4 regions of the Oceanicoccus sp. KOV_DT_Chl genome follow, and region 4 is predicted to be linked to each of the others. Evidence: riboswitches for the same ligand, from Rfam matches in the RefSeq annotation. Region 4 holds a riboswitch; each other region holds the start of a gene.

Region 1 (4,213 bases), on a different contig from region 4:
CCAAAAGTTACCACTTTAATGACAAATAGGGTAACCGGGAGAGAAAAAATATCGACCTAAAAAAGTCCCCAAGCATAGAATTAGACTACCACTAAAAATTTTCAGGATTGATACCCTGAAAATTTTGGTAGAAAGACTGAATATCTTGCATATCCTGTTCAACATTACCGGTGGGAACAAAGGCAGGACCGAAGCCAACTTTTTTATTTGCGGCATCGATAAACCCTAACACTATAGGCAGCTCGCTATTCAATGCAATATGATAAAAACCCGTGCGCCAACGCTCAACTTTACTTCGCGTCCCTTCTGGCGGCACAATAACAATTAAATTATCAACACTCTGAAAATAATTTACCATCTGTTCAACAACATTATTTTTTTTACTGCGATCAATGGGAATCCCACCCAACCAAATCATTAGACGTTTGAATGGCTGCATAAAAATATCATCTTTGCCCATCCAATGTGCGTCCAGACGAAGACTAAAACACACTAATAGCAGTAAAGCGAAGTCCCAGTTACTAGTATGAGGGGCCGCAGCCAGTACATATTTAGGCTGGCTAGGTTTATCACCACTAACCCGCCATCCGATTAATTTTAAAATAACAATAGAGACACCCGAAAGATTGTGCTGATTACCGGGGTGAGAAACATCGTTGTTTTTAGTTCTGTAATATTCGATGCCATAATAAAATCAGTGCAGCTGATATTTTTGTTGTATCAAAATTATAACAGTGTTTGAGCTATCGTCACCCTCATTTTGCTATTTCTCTGGTTCCTGACTGCCTAAGCAAAAAAATAGCAATTATCGGGTGGTCATTTTTTGTTTCAGGGATTACTGTATCCGGAATGAAATCCCTACAGCACAACAAGCTAGAAACGCAGCAACGCCACTATCAACTGGTGGCCAATGCCTTGCGCTTTATCGACCAGCACCAGGGCGAACAGCCAGAACTAGCCGCTATTGCCAAGCACTGTGCGATTAGCGAATACCACTTCCAACGAGTCTTTACAGAATGGGCCGGCGTCAGTCCAAAACAGTTCTTGCAATATCTCACCCGGGAACAGGCCCGGAGTAGATTACTGGATGGTGCCAGTCTATTGAAAGCAGCTGGCGATAGCGGCCTGTCCTCGAGCAGCCGCCTGCACGATCTTTTTGTTAGCCTGGATGCCGTAACGCCGGGCGAAATAAAAAACGGTGGCAATGGCATAACATTTATCTACGGAGTACATCCCAGCCCCTTTGGTTTGTGTTTTATCGCACTGACTGAGCGCGGCATTCATCGGCTGGATTTTATTGAACAACCTCAAGACATAGAATATTTGTTAGAGGCGTTACAGCGCCAGTGGCCGTTAGCGATATTAGAAGAAAACCAAGCCAGCTCAGCAATTGTAGTGACACAGGTTTTTTCAAAATCGCCACGACCGTTATCCTCACCGCTGAAACTATGGGTTAATGGTACCCAGTTTCAATTCAAGGTTTGGGAAGCTTTGCTGAGAATTCCATCGGGTGCTGTCGCTAGCTATGCCGAGGTTGCCAAGGCGATCAACCAACCTACTGCGGCCAGAGCGGTCGGCAGTGCTGTCGGAAAAAACCCCATAGCATTACTGATTCCCTGCCACCGGGTGATCCAGGGAATGGGGGAATTAGGTCACTACCGCTGGAACCCTATTCGCAAAAAAGCGATGCTAGGCTGGGAAGCTAGCCTTAAAGTTGACGAGTGTTAATTAATCAAATCGCCCAACATGCTCATGGTTTTGGCTAATAATGAAGGTTCGCCCCGGTATATCTCTTTGTAGTAACTCAGCTCTTGCGCTTCGGGATCAATATCACAATAGATATGAGCATCTAGCCACTCGTGGACTGTGCCAACATCGACATCCAATACAACTTTATAGCTATTACGATCGTAATTATACCGAGTAGACAGTGGTAGAATTTCACTGCGCAACAAACTGTTACCCAATTTAGATTGCGCCTCATAAACACAAGCATCATAAGCATCCATCAACGCAAAAGGTGTTCTGCTAAAGTCACGATGTAAAAAAACGGCGTCAGCACCGGTCACATCTAAATTACGATCACCACTTAAATAATTACTGACTGAAGCGACCAGTACCACGGCTGCCAACAATAGCAAACTGTACAGTAGCGGCTGCTTACTACTTTGATAAAGTTTATTGAAAATTGACGGTGAAGTATTTTCACTACTGATAGCCATCGACTCATAATCTCAAACGTTAAACGTTACGTCGCCGCCAATATAATTGGCTGAGCAGACATTGATCAAGAAGTGTGGTTTATAGTGCTACCACTTCCTTCGGTAACCGTTCGACCCTAAGCTATATCAGCTGGGCACTGGTTTTGCGTCCTCGGGTTGCCCCGAGTTTGCCATTTCGAGAAGCCGTAAGAGACGGGCTTCATATTGCAAGTTGGCATACAATGCCTTAAAACTTCGCTAGTTTCGCCATTTAACGCAATCGGGTCAATAAGTAATAGTACTAAGCGGGCAAGACCGACAAGGCATCGATCCGGTACTTAAATCCCCATACCGCGGTGATCCAAGCATTGCAGCCCCCTCAAGGCCACTCGCTGACAAAGTCCCTAGGGTCTAATTCACGCAATGGTTTATAGTTGCCATCTACACTGCCCAAATATACAAAGCCGACCAATTCCTCTGTTGTTGCAATTCCTAACCCGTCTTTAACGATGTCATCATAAGCATTATCACCGGTCCGCCATACACCTGCATATCCTTGTGCATGCGCCGCCAGCAATAGGCTATGGGCCGCACAACCCGCAGATATCAGCTGCTCTACCGCAGGTACCTTGGGGTGCGCCTTTATGGCCGCGATAACAATAATAATCAGGGGCGCTCGCAACGGTTTCGCAGCCAGTTTAACCATTTCTTCTGCTGACAGTGGCGCCTCCCCCGCAGCCCGCCTTCTAGCCTGAGTAGCTGTTACTAATAACTCTCCTAGCGAGTTACGCGCCTCACCGCGCAGGGTTAAAAAACGCCAGGGTCTAAGCCAGGAGTGGTCTGGTGCACGAAAAGCGGCTTTAAACATCGACGCTAACTCAGCGCCCTCAGGGGCTGGCTCGGTTAACCTTGGTGCTGAATTGCGACCATGTAATAGCGTTAGTGCATCCATATTTTAACTCTCGACAATTTTGCCGTGCATATTAGTGTTTATAGCGTATTGCAACAAGTCGGCAGTGCGTAGTAACTAGAATTTGTTAGTACCAACAGCAACTTAATTTAGAAGAAATCGTAAGTACTATTGCCTATTGCAAGCTGCTTTAAGGTAATTATTCTGGCGTCTAGCAGACCATTAGCTAAACTAAGAAGATTGATTAGCTACCAGCAAGTATAAGATGCAAATATTTTCATTGGCGCTGGGCCAAGCCCTCATAACAAGAGCAGTAACAAACCTGTGAAAAAAACCATTGTCCGGCCCGGCCGCACTATTCAGGAAAACAAAAAAACACCCATTCCAGTATCTGGTTTAAAGGTGGGGATGTATGTTTCCGAATTAGACCGCCCTTGGTTAGAAACGCCTTTTATTTTACAGGGTTTTAAAATTACCAGTTTGGAAGAAATTGAGACTATCGCAGAACATTGCGAATTTGTTTACGTCGAGGGCTATGAAGACACTTGGGCCGCTGCCGAGGAGCGGACTAGTAGTGTAAAAAGCAGCAAAACTAAAGTGAAACCTTACACCACTTCGGCGACTAACAAACAAGAGTTTTCTCGCGCAAGCGCCGCCCACTCTACCGCAACCCAATTAACGCGTTCCTTTATGGACGATGTCAGGCTCGGCCAAGGTATCAATATTAAAGACGTTAAATCCAGCGTCTCGGAATGTGTATCGAGTATCATGCGCAATCCGGATGCCATGATGTGGATGTCCAAAATTCGAAAAAAAGATGAGTACACCTCGGAACACTCCGTCAATGTCGGCTTGCTGGCAATTACCTTTGGTCGCCATTTAGGCGCAAGTGAAGAAGACCTCAACAAACTGGGGCTTGCCGGGATGCTGCATGACGTTGGAAAAATGCGTACGCCTAACGAAGTACTCAACAAAGAGGGCCAGCTAACCAACGAAGAATTCGACATCATGAAGTTTCACGCCCAACATGGTCGAGATATTCTGATTGCCCATAAAGATGTTTACCACGGCGCGGTGGATGTCGCCTACAGCCATCACGAAG
Region 2 (4,213 bases), 640 kb from region 4:
ATTGGCAACATCATCAGAGCCAATAGTCAGTCCCTGAGCTTGCTGCAGAGCGTTACGCAACCCTATTGATGCCACTACACCAAAGGTCTGGGCATTAACGGTATTAACTGTCAATTGCGTGCCATCAAAACTTCTTGAACCGTTAGCCGCAATTTTAAACAGCTCAGGTTCAACATCGGAAACACCAATTTGAGCCTGCAGATTCACATTGGCATTAGTACAATCGTAAGTACCACCATTAACTGTACCTACAACACAGGTAGACAGATCTAAAAATGGCACGCTGGTTTTATTGGCAACGGGGCAACGCCGGCAGAGGAACCACTGGAGTTTTTCATGAACAATACATCCAGATCAGTAGCAATACCGGCAACACTGCCACCAGGTACGGTACAACCAAAACCGCGAGCCACATCAGATGGTTGATAAAATGAATCCAGAGTAGCTGGATCACACAACTCTTCTACATAAGCCTGAAACTGGTTATCAACCGCAGTCGCACCAGACACGCGTACCTCCAGATCATATGAAGCAGTAGGTGCCAAGGCGAATACCTGGCTAGTTGCAATCGCTGCCACAGCAGCTGTTAACAATTTAATTTTCATTTCTTTATCCTCAACATGTATTTAAAAACGGAACTTGTGTTTTTTAAGCGTAACTTTCCCGCTCACAGCAAAGTGAGATAAGCAATGAAGCGGGAAATTAAAATTAAGAGTGAGTTTTGCGCTTGCGTCCGATACCAGCCAGGCCTAATAACGCAGAACCGAACAACCAAGCCGCAGCAGGAACAGGAACGGCCGCTACAGGTGCGTTATAGGTCAATTCATTACCAGCCAGAGTCCATGAACCAAAATTGACAACATGCCAAAGATCATCACCAAATCCGGTGCCATCACCAACCATATCGTACCTATCATCAAACAACTGCAGCCCATAAAAATCCATAGTGCCATCGTTCACACCAGCCGCCGTGTCAAAATTGAAAGTGTTGGCCATTGCGTACATACCTTCACCCCAGGAAGCTTCACCAAAAAAATCAATACCTGTTAACTGATACACATCAGTAATAGAATTATCTGAAGCATTAAGTTTGGTTTGCAACGATTGATATGCATTGTCAATATTAGTATTTATCTGACCCTCATCTGTAGCAGTAATTTCCCGGTTGGCAGTCAACAATAATCCAGCATTATTACGCCACTGATTAGCGGGAAACAGATCACGATCAAATTCATTGGTTGTTTTATCAGTGTTAGCTCCGTTGATTGTCCACTTAATATCACCAGCTCCTAGCGCATCCAGCGCCGTCTGGTTAATAGAAAGAGTCTGTCCATCACTGATAACACCTGTGCCGTACAGCAGATCAGAAACATACAGGTTCAAGTCCTGCACAAAGGAGGTTTGATTATCATTGTTCCACATGGTGATAAACAGCTCACCAGCTTCGTTATTAGAAGTACTGCCCAACTGCAAAGCAGCATTTGCACCACTACTAGCCGCTGCAATAGCCATTGATAAAGCAAATAATTTCTTCATTTTTTTCTCCAAGAGTCCTAGTTAATAGTTCAGCAGGTAACTCCCACTTTCTCGAGGGGGAACACCTAATTTCGATTTATTTACCGATTATAAAAATCATAAATCGGATACTGTGGGGCTTGAAAATATCTAAACAACAAGCTCTCCAGCCCCTTACTATCGCAACCCGGCTGTCTTTTTTATTATGAAGACCCTAGGCTTTCCGAACCTGCCTCGCGACAGGGTTGGCTATCTCAGCGAACCGAAGCTATGTCCCTATAGCCTCAATTGCACCTATTTTTTAACAAGCTTTTATTGATTTTTTGTGCTGATTTTATGAATCCTTTATGAATCACGGACAAGCAGCACAAACACCAATCCTTGGCGACGTGGAGAGACTAAATTGAGGAAGTTACAATTATGTGTACAAGTTATTAAATCCAAGAAGTTTCACAGTAATTTCACTGAACTGAAATATATGTAATACAGGTGCCATACAAATGTAATTTTTAATTCGGGAAAAATTTCGAACTGAAAATCATAATTTCCAGCGAAAGATCAGAAGAGGATATATGTAGGAATAAAAAATATTGTCTAATTAACGTATACACTACAGAGATTAAATAAATTTTATAGCCTCTGGTTATTTATGAATCCACTCGGCGACAAATGAATCCTGTTCACCTTTATTAATATAACGAAGGTCTTACTAAGAATTATACTCATCTTTCACCGCTGGCTCTGGATGTATGTCAAGCAACGGAATTGTGTGACCGCTGTATTCGATAATACGCACATGGCTACGTTTCAGGTTTCTCGGCTCAGATACCCCGCAGGAATGTGCAATCATACCCACGTCATAAACAATTTTTTGCGCGTAACGCTCAACCCGCAATGCTTTATCTGCCGGTACTAACCCGCGCTGCAAATCAGCATCGTGGGTGGTGATACCCGTAGGACAAGTATTTTTATTGCATTGCAATGCCTGAATACAGCCTAGCGCAAACATAAAGCCACGCGCTGTGGTTACAAAATCTGCTCCCACAGCTAACGCCAACGCCACTTTACCTGGTGTAATGAGTTTTCCGGCAGCAATAACGCGAATACGATCGCGCAACCCAAAACTCAGCAATGCATTCACCACCAATGGCAAACTTTCACTCAATGGCATACCCACGTAATCCATTAACGCCTGCGGTGCGGCTCCGGTGCCACCATCAGCACTGTCCAAAGTTATAAAGTCTGGCGCACTGGCAATACCGCGACGATGAATCTCGGTAAACAAATCCTGAAAAAACTCAATGCCTCCTACCACCATTTTGAAACCTACCGGTTTACCCGTTACCTTACGCACTCTCTCGATCATATCCAAAAGATCGGCAACGGAACGAATATCTTCGTGGCCATTGGGGCTTATTGAATCATGGCCAACAGCAATACCTCGAATAAGTGCAACTTCCTCTGTCACTTTAGCACCGGGCAAGATACCGCCTTTGCCCGGCTTCGCCCCCTGGCTCATTTTTATTTCGAACATACGTACTTGTTCGTGACTGGCTATTGCTTTTAATTTTTCGTCACTGAGATTACCGTCCGCATCGCGCACCCCGTATTTGGCTGTGCCAATTTGATAGACGATATCGCAACCACCTTCAAGGTGGTATGACGATAAACCCCCTTCACCAGTATTGAGCCAAATCCCTGCCGCTTTTGCGCCCTTTGATAGGGCTATAACTGCTGGTTGCGATATCGCACCAAAACTCATTGCCGAAACATTAATAATGGAATGCGTACTATAGGGCTGCTCGCAGTAGCCTTCACCAATAGTAATAGAACGCGGCTTGGCCACATCTTTTGATAAGGCGGGAAAAGGACTATTCAAAAATATCGCCTCACCTTTTTGATTCAAGGGGCGAGTAGAACCAAAAGCTATGGTGGTGTCTACGTTCTTTGCCGCACGATAAACCCAGGATCGCTCTGCTCGATTAAAAGGCAGCTCTTCGCGATCCATCGCAAAAAAATACTGGCGAAAAAATTCGCCCATATGCTCAAAGAAATAGCGAAAACGCCCAACTACCGGATAATTTCGACGGATAGTTTGGGTGGTTTGGGTAACGTCAATAAAGTAGATAACAGCAATAGCAAGCAAGCTAAGAACAAAGATCAGAAAAAAAATCAACGCCCCCACTCAATGACTGACTGGGCAAACTGATGTACATCACTCATAGTTCTGTCCTGAAATTAATTATTAGGTTGCCAGACTTTGTTACTGCCGGCACGTATAAATAATAGGCATACAACCCGGCGACAAAAAGAATCACCAGTAGGAGTAAAGCGATTATTCTTTTAAGCCTGCGCATCTAAATTTCAACCATTGCTGCTTTATTGTAATGAGGGCAGCAGAGGCTAATTAATACAATTTGGCTTCGCCTTCCGGTCGAGTTTTAAAACGTTTATGTAGCCACAGGTATTGCTCTGGATACTGTTTGGCAATACTTTCTACCCATTCATTAAATTGTGTAGCATCTTGCACGTCATCACCACTGGGAATATCCAGCGGCTCATAAACCGTGACCTTATAACGTCCACTATCACGGACAAATGAAATAGGAATAACTGCCGCTTTCGCCATCGCCGAAATTCGGGATGTCGCGGTAATAGTCGCCGTTGGAATATTAAAAAAGGGCACAAACACACTATC
Region 3 (4,213 bases), on a different contig from region 4:
GCGGTAACCGCTTTATTTGGAGAGACTAGATGCGCGGCCATGGCTGAAGGCAAGCCGGCCCCCATAGTCGCCAGCGCGTTATCCAGTAGCACGGTATTGGGTTTTTTGGCGCGATAGTTACGGGCAAACCATATTTTATAGACACCATTATCCAAAGCGATGATGCCGTCATCGGGCATGGCTGCTCGAACATCAGCCACCAGACGTTGTGGGTAAACGGGCCAGCGGTCGTCATCAGCGCCTTCCAGGATGTGGGCATCCATATGTGATTTTACTTCCATGAAGTAATTAAAGTTCCAGTGCTGTTGCGCGGTGATGCGCTCTTTCATCTGCCAGATGCTATTAGCAATATCACCTAACACTTCGACTTGCGGGAAATAGACGGGGTCGACTTGGGCGGAATTAAAATTCACATGAATCACTTTGCTGAGTTCATGCATAAAGAACGGCGGTTTTTCAACCACATCGTGCCCCACATTGATAATCAAATCTGCTGCATTAATCGCGCGATGGACGAAGTCACCGTCTGACAAGGTCGTGTTACCTAAAAACAGTTCACTGGTTTCATCGATAACACCTTTACCCATTTGAGTAGTGACAAAGGGGATGCCGGTTTTAGCAACAAATTCCGTGAGCATCTTGCTTGGTAATTTTCTGTTGGCGCCAGCGCCAACCAGAATTAACGGCTGAATAGATTTTTCAATCATTTCTACGGCGTGGCGCACACCTTTTTCTTCGGCAATTGGGCGGCGATGTGTGCTGATATTAACCAGCGCGGTATTGCTGTCTTCATCAGCAATGTCTTCGGGTAATTCCAGATGTGTAGCGCCAGGGCGCTCTTCTTCAGCAAGCCGAAACGCTTCACGTACTTTGGAGGGAATATTGTCGCTACTGACGATCTGGTGGGTAAATTTGGTCAGTGGTCCCATCATGTCGACCACATCGACAATTTGGAACTGGCCTTGCTTGCTTGATTTGACCGGTTTTTGTCCGGTAATCATTAGCATCGGCATAGCACCTAGTTGTGCATACGCTGCAGCGGTAACGAAATTTGTCGCCCTGGTCCCAGTGTAGACATGCAGACACCGGCTTTTCCTGTCAAACGGCCATAAGTTGCCGCCATAAAGCCGGCGGCTTGTTCATGACGAGTCAGGATTAGCTTGATTGATGAATGGCGTAACGACTCAAGCATGTCCAGGTTTTCTTCGCCAGGAATACCAAAGATGTATTCAACTCCTTCTGCTTCTAGAGCCTTTACGAAAAGGTCAGATGCTTTCATTGCTTTCTCCTATATGGTGGGGGGGCAGGGCGTGTTGAAAATTTATTGTGTCTTTTTGTATAGACCAGAAAGAGGCTAAACACGAGCGAAAATGGCAAATCTATGGGATCGGGTGCGAGTAGTAAACGTTGAGCTGGTGCTACTGTAGTCAGGGTGTAAATTATTGCTGGAATAGATTTCCTTTCTAATTTAAAAAAACCTATATAAATCAGCGGCATATAGATTTCCGTGGTAGTTCGCATTGTCGTCTCGTAATTTTTGCGCCAAGATAGTGCGAAAATTAATGCCGACCTGTCGAATGTGTCGGATTATTTAACACTGCTGGGTTTGCTTATGATTTACGGGAATATTGACTGATTACTGTCCAGAGTTAGTATCATATATACAGGTTGACGCTTGGGCATAGGAAGTTAATATCGGTTTTTGAATGACTGGTGTAATTACTTGAACTGAATTCGGCGCTATAAGGCGGGTTATTTTTATTTTTAAGTTATATAAATCAATAGTTTAGTGTATTTTTTGGGGCAGTAATTTAAACCGGTAGGCAGGGTAAATTTAGCAGGCAGGGGTGAAAAAATATTTCATATTATATGCTGATAATTATTTGGATAATCAGTATATTGCATTGTTATCAATAAATTTTGCTTCCTAAGTGTAATGTTCCTTGTGAGGGGGTGTCGGTACTTTTTTTGATACGGGTGTAACATTTGGTGGGTACTAATTTGCAGTGGTTATGTCCTATTGATAGGTCATTATGTTTATGGACGACGATATTTTTGACATAAGTCATTACATGTCGTTCTTTAGCAGTCCGATTATTGATAGGTTTGCCTGTAACCTATTGATATTTAAAAATAAATTATTTATTGGCACCAATATTGACTATTAATTCATGTCTTAGAAAGACGGTGCGACGAAAGTTATGTCGCTTAATAATAAAACCTTAAACAATAAAACAAGACGGAAAAAGCCAAACTCATCGTGAGGTGGGGACGGAAAGCCAAGGGTCTTAATCCAGTAATAATGGAAGTTAGTTTACAAGGAAGCGATCAAGATAGCCGGTCACCCTTCGAGTAAACCCTCGAGGATAGTATTATGAAAAAATTAGCATTAGCCACAGCATTAGTAGGTGCATCTGTTGCCGCTCAAGCGGACTACGTTCCATTCATCCTGACTGATTCATTTGTAGCGAACCAGTTCCAGCCAGTTCCTGGTAGCTTGGGCGGCTCTCCTGATTCAGGTTCACTACAGCTTGACTTGGATACTTTCGTATTGTCTGGTTCTGTTGCAATCAGTTCAGTTACTAACGTAACAAACTTTGATTACACTGCAGACTGGTCATTAAGCATGATCACTGGTGCTTTGACTGTTTCTAACCGTAGCTGTACTAATAACCCAGGTGACGTGTTTGGCGCATGTACTACTTTCATGCTTGAGCAAGTTTATGCAACTACTAACGATGCAGGCCCAGGTTCAACTAACTTCACTGTTACTTCTCCTGAGCCAGGTAGCGCAGTAGCAAATGTATACTCCTTCAACTTCCAGGCTGTTGGTGGTCCAGTATCTGAAGTACCAGTACCTGCAGCTGCATGGTTGTTCGGTTCAGCTCTTGTTGGTTTGGCTGGTATCGGTCGTAAGCGTGCTTAATTGATTGCGACCTTCGGGTTGTTAATCGAGAAACGCGAGCCTTGGGCTCGCGTTTTTTTTGTCTGGGTTTTGTGCCTATAAGTGGTTTGTTATGAGTCATGATATTAAAGAGAAGGTACTCAAGAATAATAATGTGCTGGCTATTATCATGGTCTCGATTTATTCCTTCCCGCTACGCTGAGTGAGGGTTTGTCAGCTGCTTCAATAGTTAAATCGGTTTTTCCTTTTTCTATGCGCTTGGTTTGCCGTAATAGTGCCGAAGTGTTTTCCAGGAAATATTTTCTTTATTCCAGGTTGGTGCTTCCGTTGAGTTATATCAAAATTTCAAACCAGGACGATAAAGTTGTCGCAAATTTTTGAGCTATCATGGTTGGCTGTCATGAGGCTGCTAACAATTACATGGTGTTATCCGGAGATGTTTTTTCGCTTTAACCATTATGTTTATAGGCTGGCGGTATTTTGCTGATAACTTAGTTATTTATCAGCTGTGAATGCACTTTTGGGAAGTTTGGTAGCGAGGCAAGTGATAGCGATGAAAAATACCCCCCACCGACAATGAGTCGGGACAAATACTGAGAAATATTCTAGATCTTTACACGTTGAAGTGTCAGGAGGAATATTTAGAATACGTATTGGTGAGGTTTGTGAGTACCGTTAGAGCAATTCAGTTATAGTTTTGCCTATATACAACAGCAATGGGGTGGGTGGCGCATCTGTGCTTCTTCTCTGGATTTACTTTTAGGTTGGTTGGTGGTTATTTTTTTAAAGATATTATTCGTTGGGAAAGACGTGAGGATTTAGAATGAAAGAACAGATGATTGGGTCAATGATGTCTGCGAAGCGGTACGATGAGGCTCTCCGTCTGATCAAGCAAGTTCTACACGAGAAGCCTGAGAATGCCCAGGTTCATTATCAGGCGGGCCATTGTTGTATCATGCTGGGTGATTTGGCTAATGCTTTGGTGTATATGAAGAAAACAGCTGAGCTAGATACGAAGCATATTAATAGTCGACTAAAAGTTGCAGAAATTGCCTACGAGTTAGCGAATGTCGACGAGATGTTTTTTTATCTTGAGCAAGTCGAAGCATTGGAAGAAGGTAATAAGGAGGCACTGGAAGCATTAGGACAAAAGTTTTTTGCCTACCAATTTACTGAAGATTCGCTGCGTTGTTTCCAGAAAGCTTATTTGATCGACCCTGGAAGTGCGCAAGCGTGCTATATGATTGCGGTAAATTTGCAATCGTTAGGTCAGTTTGTAGAGGCGAAAGAATATGCAGAACGTGCCCT
Region 4 (4,213 bases):
TGCTGAAGCACATATTCTGCCATTAAAAACTTCCCTGACTGATAACTATGATTAGCTCTACTTACAATATCTTCAACTGGAAGGCATATAACTGCTTCGTTTGGCTTAAGCTGAATATTATGCTTGGGATTGCTCTTGGCGCTTTTCTTTTTCTTTTTCAAAAGTCTTACCCTTCAGGTATTAGCGGAGTATTTAGCTCTTCCAGAGCCTCTTGAAGATATGGCGCATATTTTTTCCATCTAGCCACAGCCGATTTATAAACGGGTTGTTTTACTTGCATATGACTAGCAGTCCTAATTATTTGCTCGGTACTATGATAATTCAGGCAATTCTCTTCCCATTCAAGCCCACAAAAACCCAATATTCTCTCTGTCATACCACGAGGGTCTTCGACGATAGATTCATAATCAACCAATAAAATATTTTCCGGAAATAAATCTTTCCAGTAAGCCATTACTTCTTCAAATAATTTATAGTATTGAATAAATGACTTTTGACAAAATGTGTACTCATTTCCATTAGGAAAATAAAGTTGATATGCAGACAAACACGCATCCATTGGATCTCGCATTAACTGAATTACTTTAGCATCAGGAAAAACTGCTAAATATATACCCAGGTAATGCATCATATTCATCGACTTATCTACTGGCTTTTTATCCCCCGATTTTTGCACGAACCCATGATTACAATAAGATTTATAGAGTGCAGGAAAGTACTTGTTAAATTCCTGTGGCTGACACCAACCCCAATAATTTTCATTTGCTCTAAATTCAAATGCTGTATCGTTAATTGCCTGGTAAAAAGGCTGTGACTCACCGATGGCATAAGTCGCAGTATGGGCACCCAAAATTTGTTCCAGAAGCGTAGTGCCAGAACGAGGTATTGATGCGATAATTATTGGCGCTTTATCAGAATACCCGGAGCCTTTGCACGCCTCTAACATATCTCTCGTGACAAACTGCCTAACTTTCTCAGACTTTATACGCTCGGCATCAATAGACCAAGGACGCAAAGCACTTATGATCTTATTCGCTTTATGTAATTCATTAAAATGTTGTTCTGGCTCATTGCTATAACCCCAAGCCAGCGCAAAATAAAGTCTAGCCCTGTCTATTTCTGTTAAAGACTTACTTTCCAATAGTTTTTTAATACTATCCAGGTCACGCTGGGGAAAACTGTTCTTTTGAATGTGCGCCCGATGCCAATACGACTGACTAAATGCCGAATCTATTTTGGTAACTTTATTGTAGACTTCTAAAGCGCGCTCTTTTTTCCCCATCAAGTTATAACAGGACCCCAGCGCATCTAACAATCTAACACTATCAGGCCTGCGGACAATACCTTTTTCTAATACATCAATCGCTTTCTCTGGCTGATTGCTGGCCCGATAATACTTGGCAATGACGACAGCGGAGTCAGTATCCAGCCGGGCTAATTTAAGCAAAGGATCTATCAGCTTTTCAGCCTTATCAAACCGAAAACTATTACAATACGCCTCAATTAAAATTAGCTGGATTATATTTTCTTTAGGCAGTTGTTCAGCAAGCTGTAGAGCCTGAAATTCAACAAGATTCCAATCACTGGTTTTTGATGATGTATCAAAAACATACTGTAACGCTTCCGCGTAGATAACCTGTACTGCTTGTTGATTAGGCGCCGGCTTAAATACAACTCGTTTATTCTGTATTTTTTTAATTTTATTTTTTTTAATTTTCATCAACAATAACAACTACACTGAGAGCGACACTACTATGTGACTTATTATATACAAGCTATATAGTAACTATATTCATTTAACTTACGCCACCGCAAATACCTTCCACTTCTGCAATAATTCAACTAATTATCTTTAGCCCAGTTAATATTTAACATGTCAGCTTTAATTATCATTTGCAAAAAAAAACCCTGCTATTTCTAGCAGGGTTTTTTCACAGGTTATGGAAAATAAATCCAGACACCTGTTATTTAGCTAACAAAGCTATTAAGCCTTACGCTTACGACCGATACCAGCCAAGCCTACGATTGCAGAACCAAACAACCAAGCAGCTGCAGGTACTGGCACTTCAGAAACCTGCTCGGCACCAATAGTAAAGGTGTAAGAGTTGTTAGAAGTAATACCTGAACCTTGGTCACCAACAGCTACCAGAGTAAAGATATCGCCAGTACCAGTAGCTGAACCACCGTATACTTCACTAAGGTTACCAATTGGGCCACTAACATTTAGTGGTACATTAGGGCATGTCGGTAAAAGACCACCATTTTCAACACAGTCGGTAGCAGTTGTACTTGAACTCAATCCGATAGTATCAACAGTAGCAACACCGTATACAAAAGCATTTGTCACAGGAGTTGTGGCATTAGAGACGGATGAAAAGCTAATCACGCCAGTGCCGGTATCTAAAGTACCTGAACCAGAGCCAGTAGTTGAACCAGTTGCACCACCAATGGCAGCACCGCTAGTAGTACCAGAAATAGCCACAGATACGTCAAACAAAGCAGCTTGAGATTGAGCAGCTACAAGAGCCAAAGCAGTAGCAGCAAGAACAGTATTTAATTTTTTCATTTTATATTCCTCGAGGTTTCTCGAAGAAGGGTAACAACCCGGCCGTCTTTATGAGTAAATTCCTTGTAGTGTTCAATAGCAGCAGAACACTGTCATCCCTGTTTAACATTACTCGAAAGACCCGTAGGCTTTCCGTCCCCACCTCACGATGGGTTTGGCGCTTGCCTTCCTTATTGTTATTTAAGAAGTTTCAAACGTTTATTAATGATTTAATAATTTTGTTACTCAGCCAATGAATGCAGCTACTGGCATGAGTGTCAAAAAACCGCTACTAAATCATTATTGCCTCGTACACTATCCAATATTGATGCCAACAAACTATTAGACATTAGTAATCAATAACTTAGGCAGCTGTCTCATCTTCAGGTCGCACAAACTACAAGCCATTAGTTGCGTTGTGTAAAATAATCCGTCGCCTTAAACAGGCTAACTGATCCAGCTGGCGGGTACGGGTGATGAATAGCAGTGATTTTCATGATTACACCCTACAGCCGAGGAACAAAATGAGACACTAGACTCACATTGCTGCCCACTATTACCCTCCACAGACACAAACCATCTTCCTAAGCTACAAGACCTCTGTTCAATCGCCCAAGATGTAAATTTTCCCGTCACATTATTTTATTTTGAGACACTTGGCGCCTTTTTATGGTGCACTCATTTTCGACGAGCTTTATATTGTATCGAATTACTAACTAACCACTATATATTGTGGGCCCCGGGCTGCACTGTGAGCAATCAATTTTAAAGCTTGGCTTTTATCTAACGGCGACTTAAGCCGATGAGAACGCCTGAAATGATGAACTATTACAATTCGATCACTGGCTGTCCGGCCACCACGCTCTGATTACGCCCCTGCTCCTTGGCCTGATATAACGCCTTATCACAGCGCGCGAAGACCGCCTCGCCATTATCTTCACCACTAAAGGTTGAAACGCCAAAAGACATGGTAATGGTCACTGGTTTTTCTTTGAAATGAAAAGGGCAACTGGCAATAGCCTCCCTGACGCCCTCGACCACCTTGAGCGCAGACGCTTGCTCGGTTTCTGGCATCAGTACGACAAACTCCTCACCACCAAAACGGGCGATAAAATCTGTTTTACGTAAGCGCTTACGTAAAGTTTTAGCAATAATGCGTAACACCTTATCACCTGCCAAATGACCGTAGGTATCATTGACTCGTTTAAAATGATCTACATCGCAAACTGCCATGGTTAAGGGTCGATCATAACGCTGCCAACGCTCGCACTCCTGCTCCAAACGTTGGTTATACGCTTCCCGATTGGGCAGTTGGGTCAACACATCCCGCAGTGCTTTTTGACGCTGCTCTTCTATTCGCTCCTCAGCCTGGGCAGAATCAGCTTCCATATTTTTGACTCGGGCAACCAAGGCATCCAATTGTTCAGAAAGACTCTGTTCGCGCAACACCTCGCCGGATTGGTGTTTATCCATCAACGCGACGACTTGTTCTAAACGCGTACTCACTGCCGATTTCAGTTGATCAAGTTCGGTGGCGGCTTCTACACTCTGCTGAATAGCGCTAAATTGCTCGCGCATAGATTCATTTAGCTCGCGGCCGGCATTAAATCCCTCCCCCTGTAATTGCCCGAGGCACTAATAAATTCAAATGCTTGCGACAAGCGATCA

What was found. A riboswitch is a leader RNA that binds a small molecule or an ion and turns the genes downstream of it on or off. The one in region 4 is predicted to bind cyclic di-GMP.
Region 1: linked by a shared signal. The riboswitch ahead of UNITIG_RS21830 (hypothetical protein) and the one ahead of UNITIG_RS12690 (VPLPA-CTERM sorting domain-containing protein) in region 4 are both predicted to bind cyclic di-GMP.
Region 2: linked by a shared signal. The riboswitch ahead of UNITIG_RS23535 (VPLPA-CTERM sorting domain-containing protein) and the one ahead of UNITIG_RS12690 (VPLPA-CTERM sorting domain-containing protein) in region 4 are both predicted to bind cyclic di-GMP.
Region 3: linked by a shared signal. The riboswitch ahead of UNITIG_RS23805 (VPLPA-CTERM sorting domain-containing protein) and the one ahead of UNITIG_RS12690 (VPLPA-CTERM sorting domain-containing protein) in region 4 are both predicted to bind cyclic di-GMP.

The regions. Positions count from the first base shown of each region.
Region 1 is NZ_FQLF01000007.1:131,721-135,933, forward strand. Features, by position in the region: gene UNITIG_RS21820 (lysophospholipid acyltransferase family protein) at 92-682, opposite strand; gene UNITIG_RS21825 (bifunctional transcriptional activator/DNA repair enzyme AdaA) at 850-1,728, shown strand; gene UNITIG_RS21830 (hypothetical protein) at 1,725-2,222, opposite strand; cyclic di-GMP riboswitch class I at 2,321-2,404, opposite strand; gene UNITIG_RS21835 (nitroreductase family protein) at 2,581-3,153, opposite strand; gene UNITIG_RS21840 (HD-GYP domain-containing protein) at 3,436-4,213, shown strand, end outside.
Region 2 is NZ_FQLF01000002.1:1,242,844-1,247,056, forward strand. Features, by position in the region: gene UNITIG_RS09560 (hypothetical protein) at 1-282, opposite strand, end outside; gene UNITIG_RS09565 (hypothetical protein) at 270-605, opposite strand; gene UNITIG_RS23535 (VPLPA-CTERM sorting domain-containing protein) at 709-1,536, opposite strand; cyclic di-GMP riboswitch class I at 1,694-1,775, opposite strand; gene UNITIG_RS25545 (hypothetical protein) at 1,934-2,029, opposite strand; gene UNITIG_RS09575 (FMN-binding glutamate synthase family protein) at 2,225-3,700, opposite strand; partial or broken gene lpxL (LpxL/LpxP family Kdo(2)-lipid IV(A) lauroyl/palmitoleoyl acyltransferase) at 3,923-4,213, opposite strand, start outside.
Region 3 is NZ_FQLF01000007.1:54,356-58,568, reverse strand. Features, by position in the region: partial or broken gene UNITIG_RS21505 (acetolactate synthase large subunit) at 1-1,279, opposite strand, end outside; cyclic di-GMP riboswitch class I at 2,239-2,349, shown strand; gene UNITIG_RS23805 (VPLPA-CTERM sorting domain-containing protein) at 2,375-2,926, shown strand; gene UNITIG_RS21495 (sulfotransferase) at 3,729-4,213, shown strand, end outside.
Region 4 is NZ_FQLF01000002.1:1,877,909-1,882,121, reverse strand. Features, by position in the region: gene UNITIG_RS12700 (sulfotransferase) at 1-161, opposite strand, end outside; gene UNITIG_RS12695 (sulfotransferase) at 167-1,720, opposite strand; gene UNITIG_RS12690 (VPLPA-CTERM sorting domain-containing protein) at 1,985-2,566, opposite strand; cyclic di-GMP riboswitch class I at 2,596-2,735, opposite strand; gene UNITIG_RS12685 (GGDEF domain-containing protein) at 3,374-4,123, opposite strand; gene UNITIG_RS12680 (hypothetical protein) at 4,132-4,213, opposite strand, start outside.